DNA from 2 places in the Tardiphaga sp. OK245 genome. Region 2 is predicted to be linked to the other one. Evidence: riboswitches for the same ligand, from Rfam matches in the RefSeq annotation. Region 2 holds a riboswitch; the other holds the start of a gene.
What was found. Region 2 has a riboswitch for S-adenosylmethionine ahead of metX (homoserine O-acetyltransferase MetX). Riboswitches for the same ligand answer to the same signal wherever they lie in the genome.
Positions count from the first base shown of each region.

Region 1 (12,101 bases), 1.1 Mb from region 2:
ACTTCCGCGCGCCGGATAAAATGCGCGCCTATGCGCGGTTCGATGCCGAGCGCCTTTTGCCCGGTCTCGGCACCGCGGCGCTGCTCGGCAAGGGCCATCTGGCGATGACCGTCGATCAGGGGGCGGATATGAGCCGCTATCAGGGGCTCGTCGCGCTTGACGGCGGTACGCTGGAAGATGCCGCACATGAATACTTCCTGCGCTCCGAACAGATTCCGACCAAGGTGCGCCTCGCCGTGGGCGAGGAATGGCGCAGCGGCGAGGAAGGTGGCCCGACACATCGCTGGCGCGCCGGTGGCATGCTGCTGCAGTTCCTGCCAAAGGCGCCGGAGCGCGTGCAGCGCGACCTCCATGCCGGCGATGCGCCGGAGGGCGCGGAGGTGGATGCTGTGCCGGAAGATGACGCCTGGGTCGAGGGCCAGTCGCTGATTGGCACCGTCGAGGATGTCGAGCTGATCGATCCCGATCTGTCCGGCGAGCGGCTGCTGTATCGCCTGTTCCACGAGCGCGGCGTCCGCGTCTTCGCCTCATCGCCGCTGCGCGCGGAGTGTTCCTGCTCGCGCGATGCCGTGTCCGGCATGCTCAAGAGCTTCGAGCCGCAGGACCGCGCCGACATGGTCAAGGACGACAAGGTCGTCGTGACCTGCGAGTTCTGTTCGTCGGTGTATGAGTTCACACCGCAGGAAGCGGGCGTGGAATAGGCATTCGCCCGCGTCACGCCCCGCTGTCATTCCCCGGCACACCAATTGGTGCGGCGAGGAAACTCAATCCACACTCGTCATTCCGGGGCGCACGAAAGCGGCGAAGCCGCTGAAGTGCGAACCCGGAATCCCAGAGTGTTTTGCACTGACTAGAGACTCCCATGCCGAGATTCCGGGTTCGCGTCCGGCAAGTGCCGGCCGCGCCCCGGAATAACAGTTGAGGCGAGGAAACATCCTCAAACATTTTTTCCTATCCTCGGTTGACAGCATCCCCGTCTGGTTTATATTCCCATTCGTCCGGCCCCGATGAGAGGGGCGATCGCGATCGTCACGTTCGCGGGGCTGGATGCGGTGGACGCCGGAGATGCGGCGTCACGCGGTTCATGGGGGACGTCTGTCTTCGGGCAGGACGGATCTGCGCCAGCACTGCCACTGGCAAGGAGACGGCCGACCTTCGGATGGAAGACCCCCTGGACAGTGTGACGGACGACCAACTCGAAACGCGTTCGGCCAAGTGCTTTGCGGCTACCCTGTCCCTCCGCCCTGGGACATTAATTTTGGTGATGGGACCGTTCGCCATGGCAGATGTGCAAGCAACCGAAAACACACCGCAGGCGGAACGTCGGGCACTTGCTCGGCGCCTCCGAAAGTCCTGATGCACACTACTCTGCGGAAGACCGCATCGCATCAGGCCCAAGGGTGCAACGGGCACCCGGCGTTCCGCACGCCCTCTCACCAGAGGGTGGGAATGCAAAGGACGACGGCGCCCCCGCGCCGCAAACAACAGGGGCGATGTCGCATGTCTGAAGGACAGTGGCTGTTTGACAGTTGAATCTGCGATGAGGCCGTAGGATGGGTAGAGCGCAGGCGCATCTTGCGCCGGAGCGAAACCCATCACCAACATCAACATACGGTGGTGATGATGGGTTTCGCGAAGACGCTCTACCCATCCTACATTTCTACGGCTCGCCTAATTCAGCACGCGCTTGCCGTCCGGTCCGTCCAGCGAAAACAGCGGCACGTCGATCTCGAACGGCTCGCCGGTATCGGTCACCATCTGATAGGTGCCTTCCATGAAGCCGGACGTCGTCGGCAGTGGCACGCGCGATGTGTATTCGAAACGTTCGCCGGGACCGAGCACGGGCTGCTCGCCGACGACGCCTTCACCGCGCACTTCCTGCATGCGGCCGGATGCATCGGTGATGATCCAGTGCCGGGTCTTCAACTGCACGGTCTCTTTGCCGGCATTGGTGATGACGACCGTATAGGACCAGAAGAACTGTCGCTTCTCCTGCGACGAGCTTTCAGGCATGAAATTCGGTTCGACGGTGACTTCGATCTGTCGTGTGATGGCGCGGTACATGGCGGTGTCATCGTTCAAAATGCGTCGCAAGCATAGCGAAAAACACGTTACCGGCCAAATCCAGGGAAAATCGGCGTGGAGTGCTGCGCGGAACGGCGGCAACCCATCGCGGTTTCAACATAGTTACCGCATAATCGATCCCTGATTTGGCTATGACGTGACGGATCGCCCCATGCAGATGGCCTGCGTGGTGTGGGGCGGTCGATTTTCATCATGCGACGATTTCCGTTGAGCGGTGCTGAATGACCTATGTTGCCGACCCGATTGCCGGCCATCCCCACGCAGATGCGTCCTCCCACGTGTCCGCGTCGCGCGCCTCGACGCGTGCCGATGCCGTGTCGTTTCCCGTCGCAGGCACCGAACGCGAATTGCGCCTCGATCTGTTTCGCGGGCTGGCGCTGTGGCTGATCTTCATCGATCACCTGCCGCCGAATATCCTGACCTGGCTGACGATCCGTAATTACGGTTTCAGCGACGCCACCGAGATCTTCATCTTCATCTCCGGCTATACCGCCGCTTTCGTATATGGCCGCGCGATGCAGGAGCAGGGCACGCTGGTGGCCAGCGCGCGCATCTTCAAGCGAGTCTGGCAGATCTATGTCGCCCACGTCTTCCTGTTCACGATCTTCCTCGCGGAAATCTCCTATGTTGCGACGCGGTTCGAGAACCCGCTTTATTCCGAGGAAATGGGGATTCTCGATTTTCTCAAACAGCCTGACGTGACCATCGTTCAGGCGCTGTTGCTGAAATTTCGCCCGGTAAACATGGACGTGTTGCCGCTCTATATCGTCCTCATGCTGTTCCTGCCGCCGATCCTCTGGCTGATGCGCCGCCGCGCCGATCTCACGCTGGCGCTGTCGGTCGGTCTTTATGCGCTGACCTGGGAATTCGACCTGCATCTGACGGCCTATCCGAATGGCGTCTGGGCCTTCAATCCGTTCGCCTGGCAATTGCTGTTCGTGTTCGGTGCCTGGTGCGCGCTGGGCGGCGCCGTCAGGATGTCGCGGATACTGTCATCCAACATCACGCTCTGGCTCTGCGTGGCCTATCTTCTGGCGGCGTTCTGGGTGACGCTGACCTGGTACATTCCGCAGATCCACCATCTGCTGCCGAAGGTCATCGAGCAGTGGATGTATCCCATCAACAAGACCGATCTCGACGTGCTGCGCTTCGCCCACTTCCTGGCGCTGGCGGCGCTCACGGTCCGTTTCCTGCCCAAGGAGTGGCCGGGGCTGAAATCGGTCTGGCTGCGGCCGATGGTGCTGTGCGGCCAGCACTCGCTCGAAATCTTCTGTATCGGGGTGTTCCTGGCCTTTGCCGGCCATTTCGTGCTGGCTGAGGTCGCCGGCGGAGCCGGCATGCATGCCTTGATCAGCTTCCTCGGCATAGTTGTTATGTCAACCGCCGCCTGGGTGTTTTCGTGGTACAAGGGCGTCACTGTCAAAGGCGGATCCCGCGCCAAACGATCCGACGCGGATCTCGCAGGAGGGGAAGCATGAAGGCCGTTCTGCGGCTCACGATGCTGGCTGGCCTGCTGGTGGCGGCTCCTGTCCGGGCCGAACCGCCCGCGCATACCTGTGAGGTTCCCGCCTACCTCCTGACCTCCGAAAGCACCCTGCCCAAGGTCGAGGCTGCGGCGAAACCGGGCGGAAAGCTCGATATTCTGGTCATTGGCAGCCGATCCTCGGTGATCGGGGTCTCCGACCATTCCGCAGCCTATCCGAACCGCCTGCAGGCCTATCTGAAGGAGAAGCTGCCGGGCGTCGAGGTGAACGTGGCACTGGAGCTGCAGGTCAAGAAGACCGCCGAGGAAATGGCCCCGACCCTGGAACAGCTGGTGACGGACAAGAAGCCGAACCTGGTGATCTGGCAGACCGGAACCGTGGATGCCATGAAACAGGCCGACGCCGAGGACTTCCGGAACGCCCTGGATGAGGGCGTTGCCGCCATGCAAAAGGCCGGAACTGACGTCATTTTAATGAATCTGCAGTACAGTCCGCGCACGGAGACGATGATTTCCGGCTCCGCCTACCTAGATAATATGCGTGTGGTGGCGCAGCAGCACGACGTCCCGCTGTTCGACCGTTTCGCCATCATGCGGCACTGGAATGAGAGCGGTGATTTTGACCTGTTCAGCGCGTCGCCCGGCATGGAGCTGGCGAAGCGGGTGCATGATTGTCTTGGCCGGGCGCTTTCGACCTTTGTCGTCGATGCGGCCAAGATCAAAGCAGCGGATTTGAGGATTCAGCGTTAATGAGTTTCGTCGGCCATTTGTCTCGCTTTGCTGTCGTCGCTGCCTTTGCCGCTTCCACGACCTTCGCGCTCCCGATCTCATCGTCCATCGCGCACGCCGAAGCGGCGCAGGCCGCCCCGGCTGACAGCAAGGGCGCCGACCAGGGCGTTGCGGCGAATGACCCCGCGGACGCCGCGAAGAGGGGCGTCGCTGCGAAAGCCATCGACAAGGTCAAGGAAGTCGCAAAGACCGCGACCGATATCTTGAGCCGCGTCCCCTGCCGTACACCGAAAGGCGGCATGAAGGCGATGGGCGCGCTGCCGCATGTGGCCAGCAAGCTCGTGGCCGGCAAGCCCGTGGTCATCGTTGCGTTCGGTTCGTCCTCCACCGAAGGCTACGGTTCGACGGCGCCGGAATTCACCTATCCGAACCGCCTTGCCGCGCAGCTGCATCGTGCTTACCCGTCGGCCAATATCACCGTGCTCAACCGCGGCAAGGGCGGCGAAGATGCGCCGGAAATGATGGCGCGGCTGCAGAGCGAAGTGATCAATTCGAAGCCTGATCTCGTGATCTGGCAAGTCGGCACCAATGCGGTGCTGCGCAATCTCGATCCCGGCGAAACCAGCAAGATGGTGGAAGACGGCGTCGCCCGCATTCAGGCGGCGGGTGCCGATCTGGTGCTGGTCGATCCGCAATATTCCCCGCTGGTGAATACGCGGCCGGAAGGTACCAGCAAGATGGTCTCGCTGCTGCACAAGGTGGCCGAACTACGCAAGGTCGGCATCTTCCCGCGCTTCGAAGTGATGAAGGAATGGCACGAAGGCCAGCAGATGTCGTTCGACAGCTTCGTCATTGCCGACGGCCTGCACATGAACGACTGGGGCTATGCCTGCTTCGCGCAGTTGCTTGGCGACAACATCATCAAGTCGGTCGGCCAGGTGAAGCTCGGCATCAACGAGCCGCAGATTCAGCAGGCGCAGAAGCCGCTGTAAGTTCGAAGAGGGGCGAATGCCTCTCAGCCGTCATTGCGAGCCCGCGAAATTCGCCTTCGGCGATTTTCGCTGAGCGAAGCAATCCAGTCTTGCTTGAAAGAAAGTCTGGATTGCTTCGTCGCAAGTGCTCCTCGCAATGACGATGGAGAGATTGGCTACGCCTTCGCCAGTGCCGCCTGAAGATCCTCGATCAGATCGTCGCGATGCTCGAGGCCGGCCGAGAAGCGGATGAAGCCTTCGGTGATCCCGAGTTCGAGTCGCGCCTCCAGCGGCAGACGCTGATGCGTCGTCGTCGCCGGATGCGTGACGAGGCTCTTCGCGTCGCCGAGATTGTTGGAGATGCGGGCCACTTTCAGCTCGTTGAGGACGCGGAACGCCGCTGTCTTGCCTCCCTTTACCTCGAAGCCGATCAGCGTCGAACCCGCACGCATCTGCTTCTTCACCGTTGCCGCCTGCGGATGATCCTCGCGGCCCGGATAGATCAGCCGCGAAATCTTCGGATGCTGGGCGAGCACATCCGCGATCGCCGCCGCCGTCTGCGTCTGCCGCTCGACGCGGATCGCCAGCGTCTCCAGCCCCTTTACCAGCGTCCATGCATTGAACGGTGAGATCGAGGGGCCTGTCTGGCGCAGATAGTTATGAATATGCTCGTCGATGAAGTCCTTCGACGACAGGATGATGCCACCGAGGCAACGTCCCTGACCGTCGATGTGCTTGGTCGCCGAATACACGACGACATCGGCGCCGAGCGCCAGCGGGCTCTGCCAGAGCGGCGTCGCGAACACGTTATCGACGATCAGCCGCGCACCGCCGGCATGGGCGATGTCAGCGATGGCTGATATGTCGAGCACGTCGAGCGTGGGATTGGTCGGGCTTTCCAGGAACAGCGACTTGGTGTTCGGGCGCATCGCCTTCTGCCACTGGTCGAGGTCGAGGCCGTCGACCAGGGTGAATTCGATGCCGTAGCGCGGCAGCAGCTCTTCGATGACGTAGCGACAGGAGCCGAACAGCGCCTTGGCGGCGACGACGTGATCGCCCATGCGCAGCGGCGCGAGAATGGCGGTGGTCACGGCGGCCATGCCGGTGGCCGTCGAGCGTGCAGCCTCCGCACCTTCGAGGTCGATCATGCGGCTCTCGAACATCGACGTATTCGGATTCGAAAAGCGCGAATAGATGAAACCGGGATCTTCGCCCTTAAACCGCGCCTCGCAGGCTTCTGCGGTCTCGTAGATGAAGCCCTGCGTGAGGAAGAGGGCTTCGGACGTCTCGTTGAATTGCGAGCGCAGTGCGCCGGAATGAACGAGCCGGGTTTCGGGGCGATAGGACTTCGTAGACATGTGACCTCCAACGTACCCGCGTAACACGGGCACAAAAAAACCGGCCTGGACGGACGTCCTCAGGCCGGGATCGCATGCTGGAAGGACATGTGTCCCCGGCCTGTTTAGCGACTTATTTTACGTGGCTGCAAGCCGGCCGGCTCAAATCACCACGGGATAACGATGTGCATATTCCCGCTTGCCCTTTTCGTCAAGGCGGGGCTGAGATAACCGGTAAAGTCGCTATTTTTCAGTGTATTCTCGCTGAAGGACGACCGAAGGACGAGACCTGTGCCGTTTACGCTTGCCCCCGATGCCGATGGAATTCTGCCCGACCGCATGATTGCGGCGATGGCCGATGCCGGCCTGATCCTGCCGGAATATCCCTTCGTCGAGAGCCAGATCCAGCCTGCCAGCCTCGATCTGCGGCTTGGCTCCATCGCCTATCGCGTGCGCGCCAGCTTCCTGCCGGGGCCGAATTCGACGGTCGCCGAGCGCATCGACGAATTGAAGCTGCACGAGATCGATCTGTCCGATGGCGCGGTGCTCGAAACCAACTGCGTCTACATCGTGCCGTTGATCGAGAGCCTGGCGCTGCCGCCGAACATCTTCGCGGCTGCCAATCCGAAGAGCTCCACGGGGCGCCTCGATGTGTTCACGCGGGTGATTGCTGATGGCACCAGACGGTTCGATGTGATCGGTGCGGGCTATCACGGGCCGCTTTATGCCGAGATCAGCCCGAAGACATTTCCGGTATTGCTGCGCGAAGGCTCGCGCCTGTCGCAGGTCCGTTTCCGGGTCGGCGATGCGGTGCTCGACACCGAGGCGCTGGAAGAACTCCACGCGCAGGAGCCGCTGGTCGACAGCGACACTGCCGACCTCAACAATGGCCTCGCGCTGTCTGTCGATCTCTCCGGCGAGAATGCCTCGGGCTTCGTCGGCTACCGCGCCAAGCGTCATACCGGTGTGGTCGATATCGATCGCCGCGGTGGCTACAGCGTCAATGAATTCTGGGAGCCGATCTCGGCGCGCAAGGACGGCACGCTGATCCTCGATCCCGGCGAGTTCTACATTCTCGCCTCCAAGGAGGCGGTGCAGGTGCCGCCGGACTACGCCGCCGAGATGGTGCCATTCGATCCGCTGGTCGGCGAATTCCGCGTCCACTATGCCGGCTTCTTCGATCCGGGCTTCGGTCATGACGGCGCTGGCGGCAAAGGCTCGCGCGCGGTGCTGGAAGTGCGCTCGCGCGAAGTGCCGTTCATTCTCGAACATGGCCAGATCGTCGGCCGTCTCGTCTATGAGCGCATGCTGGATCGTCCGGATGCCCTCTACGGCCAGCGTATAGGCTCGAATTATCAGGGCCAGAGCCTGAAGCTGTCGAAGCACTTCAAAGTCTGATTGCTCACCGCTCCGAGCAAGCAAGAAAAAAGGCCCGCATTGCTGCGGGCCTAAGTTTTTTCTGGAGACGAAGTAGACGATAGATCGTCAGGCTTACTGAACGAAGCCTGCGCCGAAGTTGCCCAGGTTGAAGCGGTAGTTCAGGCCGGCCTTGATCGTGTGCTCGTCGTTCTTGAACCCGCCAACGGCGAGGGTCGGCGTGATGAAGTTGACGTTGCCGAAGTCGTAATACTGGTATTCGACCTTGCCCGACCAGTTCTGGGTGAACAGATATTCGAGACCGCCGCCAACCGTGTAGCCATCGCGGCCGCCGTCGCCGGCAAAGCCGTTGGTGAAGCGCGAGTCAGCCCAGGCGTAACCGCCCTTTACGTAAAGCAGTGCTGGACCCCAGGTGTAACCAACACGACCGGTGACCGAACCGAGGCCGCGATTGTCGAAGTTGCTGCTGGTGGAGAGGAAGCTGTAATTGGCTTCAAGACCGAACACCCAGTTCGGGGCGAACTGGTAGTCGTAACCACCCTGCACACCGCCCATGAACGTGCCGTCATTGCTGCCGCCGAGCAGGTTGTTGTCGTTGCCCGGGAACGCGCCGCCGATGTGCCCGCCGATGTAGAAACCGGTCCAGTTGTAGATCGGAGCAGCCGGAGCATAGGCCGGAGCCTTGGTGTAAGGGCGCGCAGCCAGGTCAGCAGCGGACGCCGGAGCGGCCAAAGCGACGAGGGCCAGAGCAGCGGTAGACAGTAGAAGCTTCTTCATCAGGTGTTCCTTCTCAATCCCGACGGGGGATGACGAAAGGCAACCTAGACTATTGCGCAGTGATTGCTGTCACACGCGTGCAACAGCGCCTCAAACGAAAAAGGCAGCTTTGGCGACCACGTCGCGCTTAGGACACAGCATTGCCCAAATTGATTCAGGAACTTTTCACAATGTGTGATTTCGCTTCAATCACGTTCGGATTGAGGCGCTGGAACACGACAACCGTTGATCAGCCACGGTAACGCAACGCTTCAACCAGCGCCGCGAATGCGGATGTCGGTTGTCGGCGGCTCGGATAATAAAGGTGATAACCCGAGAACGGTTGGCACCAATCGTCAAGCACTTGAACAAGCCGGCCTGAGGCAATGTGATCGCGCACGCGATCCTCCGGCAAATAGGCCAGCCCCAGTCCATTCAGCACCGCCTTGTGGCGCAGCGACATGTTGTTGAACACGATCTGGCCATCGACACGCACTTTCAAGGCGCGCCCGCGCTTCTCAAACTCCCACGCATAGAGGCCGCCCATGGTCGGCAGACGGATATTGATGCAGTCATGCGCGGTGAGGTCTTGCGGGCGTTTCGGCAGCGGTCGTTTGGCGAAATAGGACGGCGCGCCGACCACGACCATGCGAAAGTCCGGTCCGATACGGACGGCGATCATGTCTTTTGCGACCTGTTCGCCCAGGCGAACGCCCGCGTCGTAGCGTTCCGCAACGATATCGATGAGGCCGTAATCGACGACGAGTTCGGCCTTGATGTCGGGATAGCGTGGCAGCAGCTTCGCGAGGGCGGGCCAGATGATCGTCTCGGCGGAATGCTCACCGGTGGTGATGCGGATGGTGCCGGCCGGCTTCTCGCGCAGCTCCGTGACAGCCGCGAGTTCGGCGTCGATCTCTTCCAGCTTGGGGCCGATCGTCCGGATCAGGCGTTCGCCAGCCTCGGTCGGCGCGACGCTGCGGGTCGTTCGGGTCAGGAGGCGCAGTCCAAGCCGCTCCTCAAGACCGCGAATGGTGTGGCTGAGCGCGGATTGCGAGACGCCAAGCTTGGCGGCTGCGCGCGTGAAGCTCGCCTCCTTCGCGACGGCAAAGAAGGCGAGGAGGTCGTCGATTGTCTGGCGGGCCATTCATGAATCCGGCTGATAAGTGCGTGCAGATTATATCATCTAGTCTCATGGGCGCACGATCTCCAGATGTCGCTGGTCGGCGGCAAAATCCCACCAGCGCGGGAGCCGCTCATTGGCCGGATGGCACAGGAGATTTGACATGAAGACACGCATACTCGGACGCAATGGACTGGAAGTCTCGGCCATCGGGCTCGGCTGTATGGGGATGAGCTTCGGCTACGGGCCTCCGGCCGACACAACGGAAATGACCGCACTGATCCGCGCGGCGGTCGAACGCGGTGTCACCTTCTTCGATACGGCTGAAGTCTACGGTCCGTTCACCAATGAAGAACTCGTCGGCGCGGCGCTCGCGCCGCTCCGCGATCAGGTCGTCATCGCCACCAAATTCGGCTTCAAGCTCGATCCCGTGACCGGTCAGCAGGTCGGTCACGACAGCCGCCCCGCACATATTCGCGAGGTCGCCGAAGCATCGCTCACGCGCTTGAAGATCGATGCCATCGATCTGTTTTATCAACACCGCGTCGATCCCGACGTGCCGATCGAGGATGTCGCCGGCGCGGTGAAGGACCTGATCACTGAGGGCAAGGTCAAACATTTCGGCCTGTCCGAGCCGGGCGTGACGACAATTCGCCGCGCTCATGCCGTGCAGCCGATTACTGCGATCCAGAGCGAGTATTCGTTATGGACGCGCAGCCCCGAAAAGGAAGTGCTGCCGACGCTCGAAGAACTCGGGATTGGCTTTGTCCCTTACAGCCCGCTCGGCAAGGGCTTCCTCACCGGTGCCATGAACGAGAGCACAACACTCGACAGCGGCGATTTCCGCAACATCCTCCCGCGCTTCACGCCCGAAGCGCGCAAGGCAAATCAGGCCCTTGTCGATCTGCTTGGCGAGATCGCGGCACGGAAGCAGGCGACGCCCGCGCAGATCGCGCTGGCATGGCTGCTGGCCAAGAAGCCGTGGATCGTGCCGATCCCGGGCACCACGAAACTGCATCGGCTTGAGGAAAATCTCGGTGCGGCGGCTATAGAGCTGACATCAGACGATCTGCGGGACATCGACAGCGCTGCTGCAAAAATCACCGTGCAGGGCAACCGATATCCGGACAGGTTGGAAGCGATGACCGGCCGGTAGTCCGCAGGTCACTCGCTGCTTAGATCTCGCGCCGCTGCCACAGCGCCGTGAGGCCTTCGCGATAGGTCGGAAACGCGAGCTTCACGCCAAGCTCGCGTTTCAACCGTGCATTCGAGATGCGATTGTTGCTGGCATAGAAGCTGCGCGCCATCGCGCTCATCTCGGCGGTTGCGAAGTCCTGCTCGGGGGGCGGCGCGATTCCCATCAGTGCTGCGGCATAGGTGACGACGTCCTGCGGCGGCGCCGGCTCGTCGTCGCAGAGATTGAAGATGCCGGTCTGCGCGTGATCGAATGCTGCGGCGACAGATGTTGCGATGTCGTCCACATGGATGCGGTTGAACACCTGGCCCGGCTTGACGATGCGATGGGCCTTGCCGGTTTTGAGATTTTCCAGCGCATTGCGGCCGGGACCGTAGATGCCGGCGATGCGCAGGATCGTCGTGCGATCGCCGGCCACGGCGCGCCATGCGTCTTCGGCATCGATACGTGCCTTGCGTCGGCCCTCGCCGGAGACCGGGGCGGTTTCGTCGATCCAGGCGCCCTGATGATCGCCGTAAACCCCGACGCTGGAGAGATAGACGATGCGCCGGATGCCGCTGGCCGCGATCACAGAGCCGAAGGTCTGCAGCACGGGATCGCCATCTGCGCCGGGCGGGACCGAGACGAGCAGCGCATTGGCGCTCGTGAGGCGATCGGCAATGCCGGGATCGGTGACATCCGGGTTGAAGACCAGCGTCTCGATATCCCGAGCAGCCGACTTGCCGGCCGTGCGGACGGTGCCGGCAATCCCGGTGAATTGACCGCCGTGCCGGGCGATGAACCGGTTTGCGCTGTAGCCGAGCCCGAATACGAAAAGACGCACGTTCATCCCATTTCTGCATGAATTCGGGCGCGCCGGCCCATTTCTAGGTCATCATTCGGGCTGCAGAGCGCGTCGGTCAAGTGCGCGACACCGTCATCTTTTGTGCTACTGCTCTGCTACGAGACCGGCGCGAATGCCGGCAGATTTGGGAAGGACAAGGCGATGGCCACCACGCTGGCAGCAGACGCATATGCGCCGCGCTACATCAAACTGAATGCGCGCGAC
Region 1 covers NZ_FNWZ01000002.1:1,141,696-1,153,796, forward strand. Annotated here, with positions in the region: gene BLW80_RS12050 (Hsp33 family molecular chaperone) at 1-701, shown strand, start outside; gene apaG (Co2+/Mg2+ efflux facilitator ApaG/CorD) at 1,672-2,064, opposite strand; gene BLW80_RS12065 (OpgC domain-containing protein) at 2,307-3,563, shown strand; gene BLW80_RS12070 (SGNH/GDSL hydrolase family protein) at 3,560-4,318, shown strand; gene BLW80_RS12075 (SGNH/GDSL hydrolase family protein) at 4,318-5,289, shown strand; gene BLW80_RS12080 (O-succinylhomoserine sulfhydrylase) at 5,445-6,626, opposite strand; SAM riboswitch at 6,710-6,789, opposite strand; gene BLW80_RS12085 (2'-deoxycytidine 5'-triphosphate deaminase) at 6,897-8,003, shown strand; gene BLW80_RS12090 (outer membrane protein) at 8,097-8,759, opposite strand; gene BLW80_RS12095 (LysR family transcriptional regulator) at 8,989-9,882, opposite strand; gene BLW80_RS12100 (aldo/keto reductase) at 10,022-11,014, shown strand; gene BLW80_RS12105 (SDR family oxidoreductase) at 11,034-11,876, opposite strand; gene garD (galactarate dehydratase) at 12,039-12,101, shown strand, end outside.
Region 1: linked by a shared signal. The riboswitch ahead of BLW80_RS12080 (O-succinylhomoserine sulfhydrylase) and the one ahead of metX (homoserine O-acetyltransferase MetX) in region 2 are both predicted to bind S-adenosylmethionine.

Region 2 (12,101 bases):
TTCCAGATCCCTGCGCATTCGTTCCAGTTCCTGACCGGTCCCTCCGGCGCCGGCAAGACCTCGCTGCTGCGCCTGCTGTTCCTGTCGCTGCGGCCGACCCGCGGGTTGGTCAATCTGTTCGGCCAGGATATCTCGCTGCTCGGCAAGGACGAGATCGCCGACCTGCGCAAGCGCATCGGTATCGTGCTGCAGGATTTCCGTCTGCTCGACCATATGACGACCTATGAGAATGTCGCGCTGCCGTTCCGGGTGATGGGGCGTGAGGAGTCCAGCTATCGGCGCGAGGTTATCGATCTCTTGAAATGGGTGGGTCTGGGCGATCGCATGGATGCGCTGCCGCCGATCCTGTCGGGCGGCGAGAAGCAGCGCGCTGCCATTGCGCGCGCGGTGATCGCACGGCCCATGCTGCTGCTGGCGGACGAGCCGACGGGTAACGTCGATCCGACGCTGGGCCGGCGTCTGCTGCGGCTGTTCATCGAACTCAACAAGTCCGGCACCGCGGTGATTATCGCGACCCACGATATTACATTGATGGATCAATACGACGCGCGGCGCATGGTGCTGCATCAAGGCCGGCTGCATATCTATGAGTAGAATCGGCGAAGAACACGGCCCGCTGATGGACCTCGGCACCGATCGCCCGCAGGTCCCGGCAAAGGCGCGCAATGCATCCCCGATCGTGCCGCGCGGCTCGATCGCCGGCCGCGCGCTGGTCGCCGTCGTCGCTATCATGACGTTCCTCGCCTCCATCACGACGGGCGCGGTGCTGCTGATCAGCGCCTCGGCGTCGGAGTGGCAATCGGAAGTCGCCAGCGAAATCACCATCCAGGTGAAGCCGCAGGGCGGCCGCGATCTCGACCGCGATACGCAGGCGGTGACCGACGCCATTCGCGGGCAGCCGGGGATTGTCGAGGTGCAGCCCTATAGCAGGGAGCAATCGGCGCAGTTGCTGGAGCCGTGGCTCGGCACGGGACTGTCGCTCGACGAGCTGCCGGTACCGCGCGTCATCATTGCACGTGTCGCGCCGGGGACGGCGCTCGATATCATTGGCTTGCGCAAGCGGGTGACGCAGGCCGTGCCCTCGGCCAGCGTTGACGATCATCGCGCCTGGGTCGAGCGGATGCGGTCGATGACATCGGCAACGGTGCTGGCCGGGCTCGGCATCCTTGCGCTCGTTATTATCGCCACCATTATCTCTGTATCCTTTGCGACGCGCGGCGCGATGGCGGCGAACCGGCCGATCGTCGAGGTGCTGCATTTCGTCGGCGCGGGCGACCGCTACATCGCCAATCGCTTCTTCCGCCACTTTCTGCGGCTTGGCCTGCAGGGCGGTATCATTGGCGGCGGTGCCGCGATGCTGATGTTCGGGTTTTCGGAGTCGATCGCGAGCTGGTTTTCCGGCACGCCGGTGGGCGACCAGTTCGCCGCATTGCTGGGGACGTTCTCGCTGCGGTCGTCAGGCTATCTCGCGGTGGCAGGGCAGGCGCTGTTGATAGCAGGAATTACCGCCTGGGCATCGCGCCGCACTTTGTTCTCGACGCTGAACGACATCGAGTAACGCGCCAGGCACAGGCGATGGCATCGCCAAGGCGCCGAAAAATACCTAAGATTGCTGCCAAAGGACCAAACGCCAGACCGATGACCTTGCTCGACGACCAGAACACCACGGAGATGCCCGTTGCCGCGCCACCGCGGCGGCGCGTCATCCGTGCGGCACTCGTGGTCGCATTTGCACTGTCCTTCATGGTCGGCGCCATCGGTTTCGTTGCGTTTCTTGCGCAACTGCGCAGCGGCGAGCTGAAGCCGTCGGCGAATGCCGACGGCATCGTGGTCCTGACCGGCGGATCGTCGCGCGTCGCGGATGCGCTCGAACTGCTCGCCAACGGTTTCGGCAAACGGTTGCTGATCTCCGGCGTGCATCCGACCAATGGCGCCGCCAATATCTCGCGCACGCTGCCGGACAGCCAGCGGCTGCTGGATTGCTGCGTCGATCTCGATCGCTCCGCCGTCAACACCCGCAGCAACGCGGTGGAGACCAAACGCTGGGTCCATGAGCGCGGCTTCAAGTCGCTGATCGTGGTGACCTCGAATTATCACATGCCGCGCGCGATCGTCGAAATGTCACATGAGATGCCGGATATCGAGCTGATCCCGTTCTCGGTGATTGGCGACAAATGGCGTGACGAGCCGTGGTGGACCAGTGGCCCGACGCTGCGGTTGCTGCTATCGGAATATGTCAAATATCTCGCGGCCGAAGCGCGGGTGCGGCTGGCGAATATCGGTATTGATCTGATGCCGGATTCCGGCAGCGACCAGCAGAGCGACGCGCCGCAGCGCCGGCCGGCCACGGCGTCTGCGAATTGAACTGCAATTGAGCTGATCGGAACACCATGACTTCGATATTCGTGCGTTCGTTGATCTACAACGTGCTGTTCTATGTGCTGCTGGTGTTCTGGATACTGGTGGCGATTCCAACCTTCGTGATGCCGCCTCGCGCCTTCATGGCGATCGCGAAGGCGTGGGCGACCAGCAGCATCTGGCTGATGCGTATCGTCTGCAACACCAGGGTCGATTATCGCGGACTCGAGAAAATTCCGGCGGGGCCGCTGGTGGTGGCCTCGAAACATCAATCGATGTGGGAGACCTTCGCGCTGATGCCGTTCTTCGACCGGCCGCTGTTCATCTACAAGCGCGAGCTCGGGCAGATTCCGTTCTTTGGCTGGTATCTGAAGAAGTCGAAAATGATCGGCGTCGATCGCGATGGCGGTGCGCGTTCGCTCATCGATATGGCCAAGCGCGCCACCGAGGAAATCCAGCTCGGCCGTCAGCTCATTATCTTTCCCGAAGGCACGCGTCGGCCTGTCGAGGCACCACCGGATTACAAACCCGGTGTCGCGCAGATCTACGCCAAATCCGGCGCGCCGTGTCTGCCGGTGGCGCTGAATTCCGGCCTCTTCTGGCCGCGCCGCACCTTCCTGCGCTATCCCGGCACGCTGGTGGTGGAGTTTCTCGATCCGTTGCCGGCCGGCCTGCCACGCAAGGAATTCATCGCGGCGATCAGCACGTCGATCGAGGCCGCCACCGATCGTATCGTTGCCGAGGCGCGCGCGGAGCAGGCGCAAATTTTTGGGCGCGTGCCGAATGTGGCGGTGAAGGAAGGGTAAAGGCGTCTATTCTTGGTGTTCAGTTTTCGTGATGGCGCGCTTCTCCTTTTCTTCGAGGTCGCTGAGCTGGTTCGAAGGATTCCATAGCAGGGGGCGAGCCGTCCCAGATGACCACCACTGCATTCCCTTCTCGATCCATGCAGTGCGCAATTCTCTATGGCGTTCGAGGCGCCTGATCCAATCTCCGCTCATTACATCATCGTAGCCGAAGTGGGTGCCGCATGAGCAGCAGATCTCGTGAGAACCACCCCCCTCCGCGTTATGTGGTTCTTCTTCTAAATCGGGGTAGCCACAAACAGGGCAGGTAAAAGGCATTGGTCGCGTTCCGGTTAGCTGGCATGAAGCATAATGCTGAGCGTGAGGTCAGTGAAAGGGCCGGCCCAAGATCATGCTTCGTTACATCCGGACTGCAAATCACTCGTGCAGCATGGCTGCGAGCTGATGCAGCTGTGCATCGCGAAAACCTTCGGCCTCGATGGCCTTCACGGTCGACAGCACGTAATCGCGGTTCAGCCCGGAACGACCGTGGCCCTGCCGCACGAAGTGCAATTGCTCGCTGAGGCTCAGGCGCCCTGCATATTGCACATGACCGCGGTCGACCACATAGGCCAGCGCGCTGACGCGGGTACGCTCGACGTCATCGAGCCAGACGGAGCGCATGACCTCGCGATAGACATGGGTGGTCTGCTCGCGCTCCCTGAGATAGGCGATGGTGTCGTGGCGCAGCTTGGCCGCCACGCGAAAGGCAATGCCACGGCAGGCGCCGCCGCGGTCCAGGCCGAGCACGAGTCCGGGCTTTTCCGGCGTGCCGCGGTGGTCGAAGGAATAGACGCAGAGCGCCCGATGTTCGCCGATCAGCCGGGCTGGGACCTGTTCGATGAACTCGAAGCCTGGCCGCCACATCAGCGAGCCATAGCCGAACACCCAGAGATCGCTGTCGGAATCGGGCTCGGCGGTGATTTTCGCGGTCATCCTGCCGACCTAGCAGAAACCTTGGGCCCGGGCGATCTTGATTTCCTGCAATGTGGCCCTGCGACGACAGGATAACCCCATGAAAGGGATCGCCGATTTGACAAAATCATGCGATCTACGTCCCGCCATGTCCGAATATGCACAGCCCACCCAGCGCCGCCTCTGGCCGATTTTCATCCTGCCCGTCCTCATCGTCGTCCTTGCGGCGGCGTGGAGCGGCTTCTGGTTCTATGCCGCGTCCAAGGTCGACGAAAACGTCGATATCTGGCGCGCCCGCGAGGCCGCGGCTGGCCGCGTCTATGATTGCGCCAACCGTTCGGTCTCCGGCTTCCCGTTCCGGCTCGAAGTCCGCTGCAGCGGTGTCAGCGTTTCGCTGACCTCGCAAACGGCCACCCAGAATGCGACGCAGGTGCCGATCACCGCGAAGCTCGGCGAGATCGTCGTGGTTGCGCAGATCTACACGCCGCGGCTCCTGGTCGCCGAATTCACCGCGCCGGCCGTCCTGTCCGATCGCGGCCAGCCGGCAATGGTGATGAACTGGGGCTCCGCGCGCAGCAGCATCACCGGTCTGCCCGGTACGCCTGACAGCGCCGACATTGTGTTCGACGACGTGTCGCTCGACCGTTTCGCCGGCTCGGTGCAGGCGCCGACCGCACGTGCCAAACAGGTCGAATTGCATGGCCGCACGGCAGCGAACTCCACGCCGGACAAGCCGGTGATCGAGACGGCCCTGCAGATCAGGAGCGGCAGCATTGCCGATGTTCATCCGATCCTCGCCGCGCCCTTCGATGCGGATATCCGCGCATTGCTCAGCGGACTCAAGGATGTCGCGCCCAAGCCCTGGCCGCAGCGTTTCCGCGAGCTTCAGGCTGCAGGTGGACGCGTCGAGATCGTGCAGTCGCGCGTCCAGCAGGGGGAGATCATCTCGCTGGCGACGGGCTCGCTCGGTCTGACCGCCGCGGGCAATCTCGACGGCGAATTGCAGATGACCGTGGCGGGGCTGGACAAGGCTATCGCCGCCCTCGGCATCGACAAGTTGCTGGAGATGGGCGTGCCTCAGGAGGCGCTGGACCGCATTGCGCCCGGCGTGAAGTCGCAGGACGTCAACAACATCCTCGGTGCGCTGGATCGCGCGATCCCCGGTCTCGGCAATGTCGTGCGCAAGAATGCCGGCAGCGGCCTTGCCGCCGGCGTCAATTCGATCGGGACTGCGGCTGTCTTGGAAGGCAAAGCGGCGCGGTCGTTCCCGCTGAAATTTGTCGATGGCGCGGTGTTCCTCGGGCCGCTGCGCGTGGCGCAGATCCCGCCGCTGTTTTAGGCGTGAGGTTCGCCGGCCTCTCCACGTCATTGCGAGGAGCGAAGCGACGCGGCAATCCAGAAGCCGCAAAGCAAGTAAGGCTGGATTGCTTCGCTTCGCTCGCAATGACGGCTGTTGGTCCTGCGATCAATCCTTCTTCGTCAGCGCCTGATGCTTGCGCCCGAAGTCCGGTGCCGCTTCATCCTGACCGATACTCACGATGCCGCGGCGGATCGCGCGGGTGCGGGTGAAGTGCTCGAACAGCGCATCGCCGTCATCGCGGCGGATCGCACGGGTCAGTTTCGACAGGTCTTCCTGGAAGGTGCCGAGCATTTCCAGCACCGCGTCCTTGTTGGCGAGAAACACGTCGCGCCACATGGTCGGGTCTGATGCTGCGATACGGGTGAAATCGCGGAAACCGCCCGCGGAGAACTTCAGCACTTCCGAACGAGTCACGTCTTCGAGCTCGTCGGCCGTGCCTACGATTGTATAAGCGATCAGATGCGGCAGATGGCTGGTGACCGCGAGCACCAGATCGTGATGCGCGGCCTGCATGATCTCGACATTGGCGCCGAGCGCAGCCCAGAAGCCGGTGAGCTTCTCGACGGCCGCGGGATCCGCGCCCTCAGGCGGCGTCAAAATGCACCAGCGATTGCTGAACAGTTCGGCGAAGCCGGAATCCGGACCGGAGTTTTCCGTGCCGGCGACCGGATGCGCGGGAATGAAGTGGATATTGTCCGGCAGATATTCCGACATCGCGCGCAGCACGGAGGCTTTCACCGAACCGACGTCGGACACGATCGCGCCGGGTGCGAGATGCGCCGCGATGCTTTTCGCCACGTCGCCCGCCACGCCGACGGGCACGCAGGCGATGACCAGATCGGCAACCTTGACGGCGCTGGCATTGTCGTCGGCGATGCGGTCGGCGAGCTTGATTTCCACGGCGCGTGCACGCACGGCCGCCGAATTGTCGGTGGCAACGAGTTCACCGGCAAGGCCGAGCTGCTGGATGCCGCGCGCCAGCGACGAGCCGATCAGGCCAAGCCCGATCAGCGCGATACGTTTGAAGGGCGGCGTGGCGCTCACGTCATTGCCCCGAATTCGATGCCATGAATTCACGCAGCGTCTCGATCACCAGCCTGTTGGCTTCCTCGGTGCCGATGGTCATGCGCAGCGAGTTCGGCAGGCCGTAATTGGTCACGGCGCGCAGCACCAGCCCGCGCCTGGTCAGGAACGCATCGGCATCCGCTGCGGTCTTGCCGGTCGCCGGAAAATGCATCAGCAAGAAATTGGCCACGCTTGGCGTCACCTCGATGCCGAGCTTGGTAATTTCCTCGGTCAGGATGCCGATCCACTTGGCGGTGTATGTGCGCGACATCTCGACATGGCCGGTGTCCTCGATCGCCCCCACCGCGGCCATCATCGCCGGCGCCGAGACGTTGAACGGCCCACGAATCCGGTTCATCGCATCGACGATGTGCGCAGGGCCGAACATCCAGCCGATCCGCAAGGCGGCCAGGCCGTGCACCTTCGAGAAGGTGTAGGTGGCGACGGTATTCTCGGTGGTCTTCGCCAGCTCCAGGCCGTTGTCGTAGTCGCCCTTGGTCACGTAGTCCCAGTATGCGGCGTCGAGCACCAGCAGCACGTGCTCCGGCAGGCCGGCGCGCAGGCGCTTGATCTCGGAGGACGGCAGATAAGTGCCAGTCGGGTTGTTCGGGTTCGCCAGCCACACCAGCTTGGTGCGCGGCGTGACGCAGTTCAGGATCGCGTCGACGTTGCAGGTGAAGTTGGTTTCCGGAGCGACCACATTGGTGGCGCCGTTCGCCTGCGTGGCGATCGGGTAGACCAGGAAGCCGTGCGCGGTCGAAATCGCCTCGTCGCCGGGGCCGAGATAGACATGCGCAATCAGGTTGAGAATTTCGTCGGAGCCGGCGCCGCAGATGATCTGCGCGGGATCGAGGCCGAAGCGGTGGCCGAGCGCCTCGCGCAGCACCTTCGACGTGCCTTCCGGATAATCCTCGAGATGCGCGACAGCGGTGGCGAAGGCGTCCTTGGCGCGCGCCGACGGACCGAACGGGGTCTCGTTGGCCGACAGCTTGTAGGTCTTGCGGCCGGGCTCCACCACCGGGCTCTTGCCAGGGGTGTAGGGCGCGATATCGAGAATGCCGGGCTTCGGCACAGGACGGGACATCTTCAACTCCAGAACGTCAGATTGGCTTACGAACGCGGTGCGTCGCTGGCGGCCACGGTATAGCGGGTTGCGTGGCTGCCGACGAGAGCCGTGGAGCGCACCGAGGCGCCGGCTTCGATCAGCGCCGACTTGATCTTGTCGAGGCTGGAGGCTCTCGTGATCGAGATCAGCAGCGCCGCGCCGTCAAAGGCGGTATCCGGCACGGCGACGATTTCGGCCAGCGGCGACAGCGCACGCGCGGTCTCGGCATTCCAGCCGGACACCCGCACGCTCCACATCTCGACCTCGGTCACCATGGCGCTGTCGGCAACGCGCGACACCACGAACACCGGCAATGCGGCCGGATGGTCGGCGCGTTCGATGAACGGCAGGCGTGCGATGATCTTCGGCGCGCCCTGGGCTTCCAGTGGAATCCACCATGGCGTGCGGCTGGATGTGGCCGAGACCAGCGCGAGATCACCCTTGGACTTGGCCACGGCCTCGACCGCTGCGGCGGCGCTGAAATGCGCGACGTAAGGCACCGTGAAGCCGAAGTGAAAGCGCGCGGAATCCCGCATCGCGCTCTCGCCGAGCGACAGATCCGCATGCACCGAGAACGGCGCCTGAACATAAGTGAAAGTCGAGATGATCACCCGCCAGATGCTCTCGACGGTGTCGATCGGCAGGATGCCGCGATGGCGCTGCACCAGACGGCGCATCATGTCGGCCTCGCGCGCCGGCCGGAAGGCCGAGCCGACCTCCTGGGTCTGCTTCACCGAAATCAGCCGGTCGATGATGTCGCCGCGCTGCATCAACAGGGCGTGAACCTGCGCGTCGATGCTGTCGATCTCTTTGCGCAGTTCATCCAGCGAGGGCGGGGCGGGTGGTAATTTCGACATGTTCAAAACCTTCGGGACGGGAGGCGTGATAGGTCCCGTCGAGCTTGCCGGGCCGGCTCCGGGGAGCCGGCGGGCACGGCCATTGATTAGGTAAGACGGTGCCGGAAAGCAAAGAAAACATGGAAGATTTGGCCGCAGGGCAGTTGGGCAATTTGACCGGGGTATGCCCATATTGACGGCAGGCGGGTGTGGGACTAGTTTCTGGTCTCTTCCGTGGTCATTTGAGCCGGCCGGCTTGCAGCCACGTTAAACAACTCGCTAAACAGGCCGGGGACAGTTTGATCCCGGCCGAGCTATTTGTTCAGGCCGGGTTTTTTATGGCCTGATTCCGGTTTTGGTTTGAGAACCTCCTGAGGAGGCCGGTATCAAGATGGTAAATGTCGAACTGGTGAAGAGTCCGGTTGTCCGCCCCGATGAGCGTGGACATGAAGCCGATCACCCGACCTCGCTGGTCGCGGGTTTTGGCATGGATCAGCCGCTGCGGCTTGATTGCGGCGTCGACCTCGCCCCGTTCCAGATCGCCTATCAGACCTACGGAACGCTCAACGCCGACAAATCCAATGCGATCCTGGTCTGCCACGCTTTGACCGGTGACCAGCACGTCGCCAATATCAATCCGATCACCGGCAAGCCCGGCTGGTGGCAGACACTGGTCGGCCCCGGCAAGGCGCTCGACACCGAACGCTACTTCATCATCTGTTCGAATGTGCTCGGCGGTTGCATGGGCTCGACTGGTCCGGCCTCGACCAATCCCGCCACCGGCAAGATCTGGGGACTGGATTTTCCGGTCATCACCATTCCCGACATGGTGCGTGCGCAGGCGATGCTGATCGACAGTCTCGGTATCGGTCAGTTGTTTTGCGTGGTCGGCGGTTCCATGGGCGGCATGCAGACGCTGCAATGGACCGCGGCCTATCCGGAGCGCGTGTTCTCCGCGCTGGCGGTCGCCTGCAGCACGCGGCACTCGGCGCAGAATATCGCCTTCCACGAATTGGGGCGTCAGGCCGTGATGGCCGATCCCGATTGGCGCGGCGGGCGCTATTTCGAGGAAGGCACGCATCCGCATCGCGGCCTCGGCGTTGCGCGGATGGCCGCGCATATCACCTATCTGTCGGATGCCGCTCTGCACCGCAAGTTCGGCCGCCGCATGCAGGACAGGGAGTTGCCGACATTCTCCTTCGATGCGGATTTTCAGGTCGAGAGCTATCTGCGCTATCAGGGCTCGTCCTTCGTCGAGCGCTTCGATGCCAACTCCTATCTCTATCTGACGCGTGCGATGGACTATTTCGATATCGCAGCTGACCACAACGGCAAGCTTGCGGAAGCGTTTCGCGATACGCAGACGCGCTTCTGCCTGATGTCGTTCACATCAGACTGGCTGTTCCCGACGGCGGAATCGCGCGACGTCGTGCATGCGCTGAACGCCGGCGGCGTCCGCGTGTCCTTTGCGGAGATCGAGACCGACAAGGGCCATGATGCCTTCCTGCTCGACGTGCCCGAGTTTCTCGATATCGCCGATGCATTCCTGAACTCCGCAGCCTCCGTGCGCGGCCTGCCTGTTACGGGGACATAGAGATGGCGTTTCCACAACAGACCTTGCCGCTGAATGCTGCGGTGGCGACGCCGGCGCCGCGCGGTACGCAGGACTATCGCGGCGATCACCTCCTGGTCGCGGAGATGATCAAGCCGGGCTCGAAGGTGCTCGACGTGGGCTGCGGCGATGGCGATCTGCTGCAGCTGCTGGAGAGCCGCGGCATCGACGGCCGCGGCATCGAATTGTCGCGCGAGGGCGTCAACCGCTGTGTCGGCAAAGGCCTCGCAGTGGTGCAGGGCGATGCCGATACGGACTTGATCAACTATCCCGACGATGCGTTCGACTACGTGATCCTGTCGCAGACGCTGCAGGCGACGCGGCAGCCGCGGGTGGTGCTGGAAAATCTGCTGCGCATCGGCCGCAGCGCGATCGTGTCGTTTCCGAATTTCGGCTTCTGGAAAATGCGCGTGCAGTTGCTTGTCGGCGGCCGCATGCCACGTACGGAGAATCTGCCGGCGACGTGGTACGACACGCCGAACATTCACTTCTGTACCATCAAGGACTTCGTGCAGCTGTGCGACGAGATCAACGTGAAGATGGAGCGCGCCGTTGCGCTCGATCTCTATGGCCGTCCGCTGCGTCTCAATGCGCCGTGGTGGTTCTGGAACATGTTCGGGGAGCAGGGCGTTTTCCTGCTGAGCCGTGCGAGCAAATCACAGCAGCCCTGATCGCGTGTAAATTTCTGCCTGATGGAAGCAAAAATACCGCATTCCATGCGGCTTTTCACGCCGTGTGTCGGCCTGCGATACACGCCAAAGATGTGCTTAAAAGCTAATTTGAATAGGTAATATAAGCGCGCATTCGATCGAATGGGTGGCTGCTATGTCTATACGTATGGCGTCCGTTGAAGTTGAAGCGGTTCACTCCGATGTCGCCGTTAAAAAATCGTCACTTGAACCGTTCTAGGTCTTGTTATCGCCATACCAACTTCGTTACCACGCCCGTCCCGATTGTTGGCCCGCGTATTTGGGTCGATGGGGTTCGGGGGTGTTAAGAGGAAAAATTCGGTATGGTTCAGTTCTTTGCGTATCGCCGTGCACTTCGCATCTCGGCTCTTGCGGTGTGTTCGGCGGCAGTTCTCGCGTCAGTCTCTCCCGCGTCGGCACGTCCTCATCACGGCGCTTCGCGTCATTCGCACCACGTCGGCAAGTACACACACAGCACGCGTCATCACGTCCGGCATCGCGCGCGGTATGCACGGCGCAGTGCCCGAGTCGAACAGCAGGCGCCTTCGTTCGGCGACTCCACAAATTTCAATAACGCCAATGCAAGCATGAACCAGCCATCCGGCGGCTTCGGCGGTTCGGGTATCGTTGACGCAGCGCGCAGCTTCATCGGCCGCGGCAATCCGACGGCGCGCGGTCGCTTGTGGTGCGCAGCGTTCATGAACCTCGTATTGAAGCGCACCGGCCATCAAGGCACCGGGTCTGATATGGCGCGCTCGTTCTCGAGCTATGGCCAGCGCATCTCAGGTCCGCAGGTCGGCGCCATCGCCGTGATGTCGCGCGGTCGTCGCGGCGGTCATGTCGGCGTCGTCTCGGGCGTCGATGCCAAGGGCAACCCGATCATCGTCTCCGGCAATCACGGCAACCGCGTCGCCGAGTCGGTGTATTCGCGTGGTCGCGTTTACGCCTACGTGATGCCGACGAGCTGAGCTCGTCTATTCTTCGACGACGATCTTGTCGCCGGCGGTGATCATGCCGCCGGTGATGACCTCAGCGTAAATTCCGCAATCGGCATGACCATAGGTCTGCAGCAGCGTTTTCGGAATCGTCAGATCCCGCGCGGCCGTATCCGGATCCACATTGGTCGCTGCACAGCGGACGATGCGCATCACCACCTTGAGCCGGGTGCTGCCGATCGCGAGCGTCCGGTCGATCAAGTCGAATTCATGCCAGGCCGGCCAGCCCGCCACATGCAGGTTGCCGCGAAAGCGGAGCGGATGCACCGTCTGCCCGACGGCCTTTTCGAGATCTTTGACGCTGGCTAGGTTGATGATCGACAC
Region 2 covers NZ_FNWZ01000002.1:7,069-19,169, reverse strand. Annotated here, with positions in the region: gene ftsE (cell division ATP-binding protein FtsE) at 1-594, shown strand, start outside; gene BLW80_RS06750 (cell division protein FtsX) at 587-1,558, shown strand; gene BLW80_RS06745 (YdcF family protein) at 1,639-2,364, shown strand; gene BLW80_RS06740 (lysophospholipid acyltransferase family protein) at 2,391-3,164, shown strand; gene BLW80_RS06730 (gamma-glutamylcyclotransferase) at 3,579-4,136, opposite strand; gene BLW80_RS06725 (DUF2125 domain-containing protein) at 4,264-5,454, shown strand; gene BLW80_RS06720 (prephenate/arogenate dehydrogenase family protein) at 5,581-6,519, opposite strand; gene hisC (histidinol-phosphate transaminase) at 6,521-7,624, opposite strand; gene BLW80_RS06710 (chorismate mutase) at 7,651-8,502, opposite strand; SAM riboswitch at 8,706-8,785, shown strand; gene metX (homoserine O-acetyltransferase MetX) at 8,873-10,075, shown strand; gene metW (methionine biosynthesis protein MetW) at 10,078-10,764, shown strand; gene BLW80_RS06695 (TIGR02594 family protein) at 11,106-11,750, shown strand; gene BLW80_RS06690 (MOSC domain-containing protein) at 11,757-12,101, opposite strand, start outside.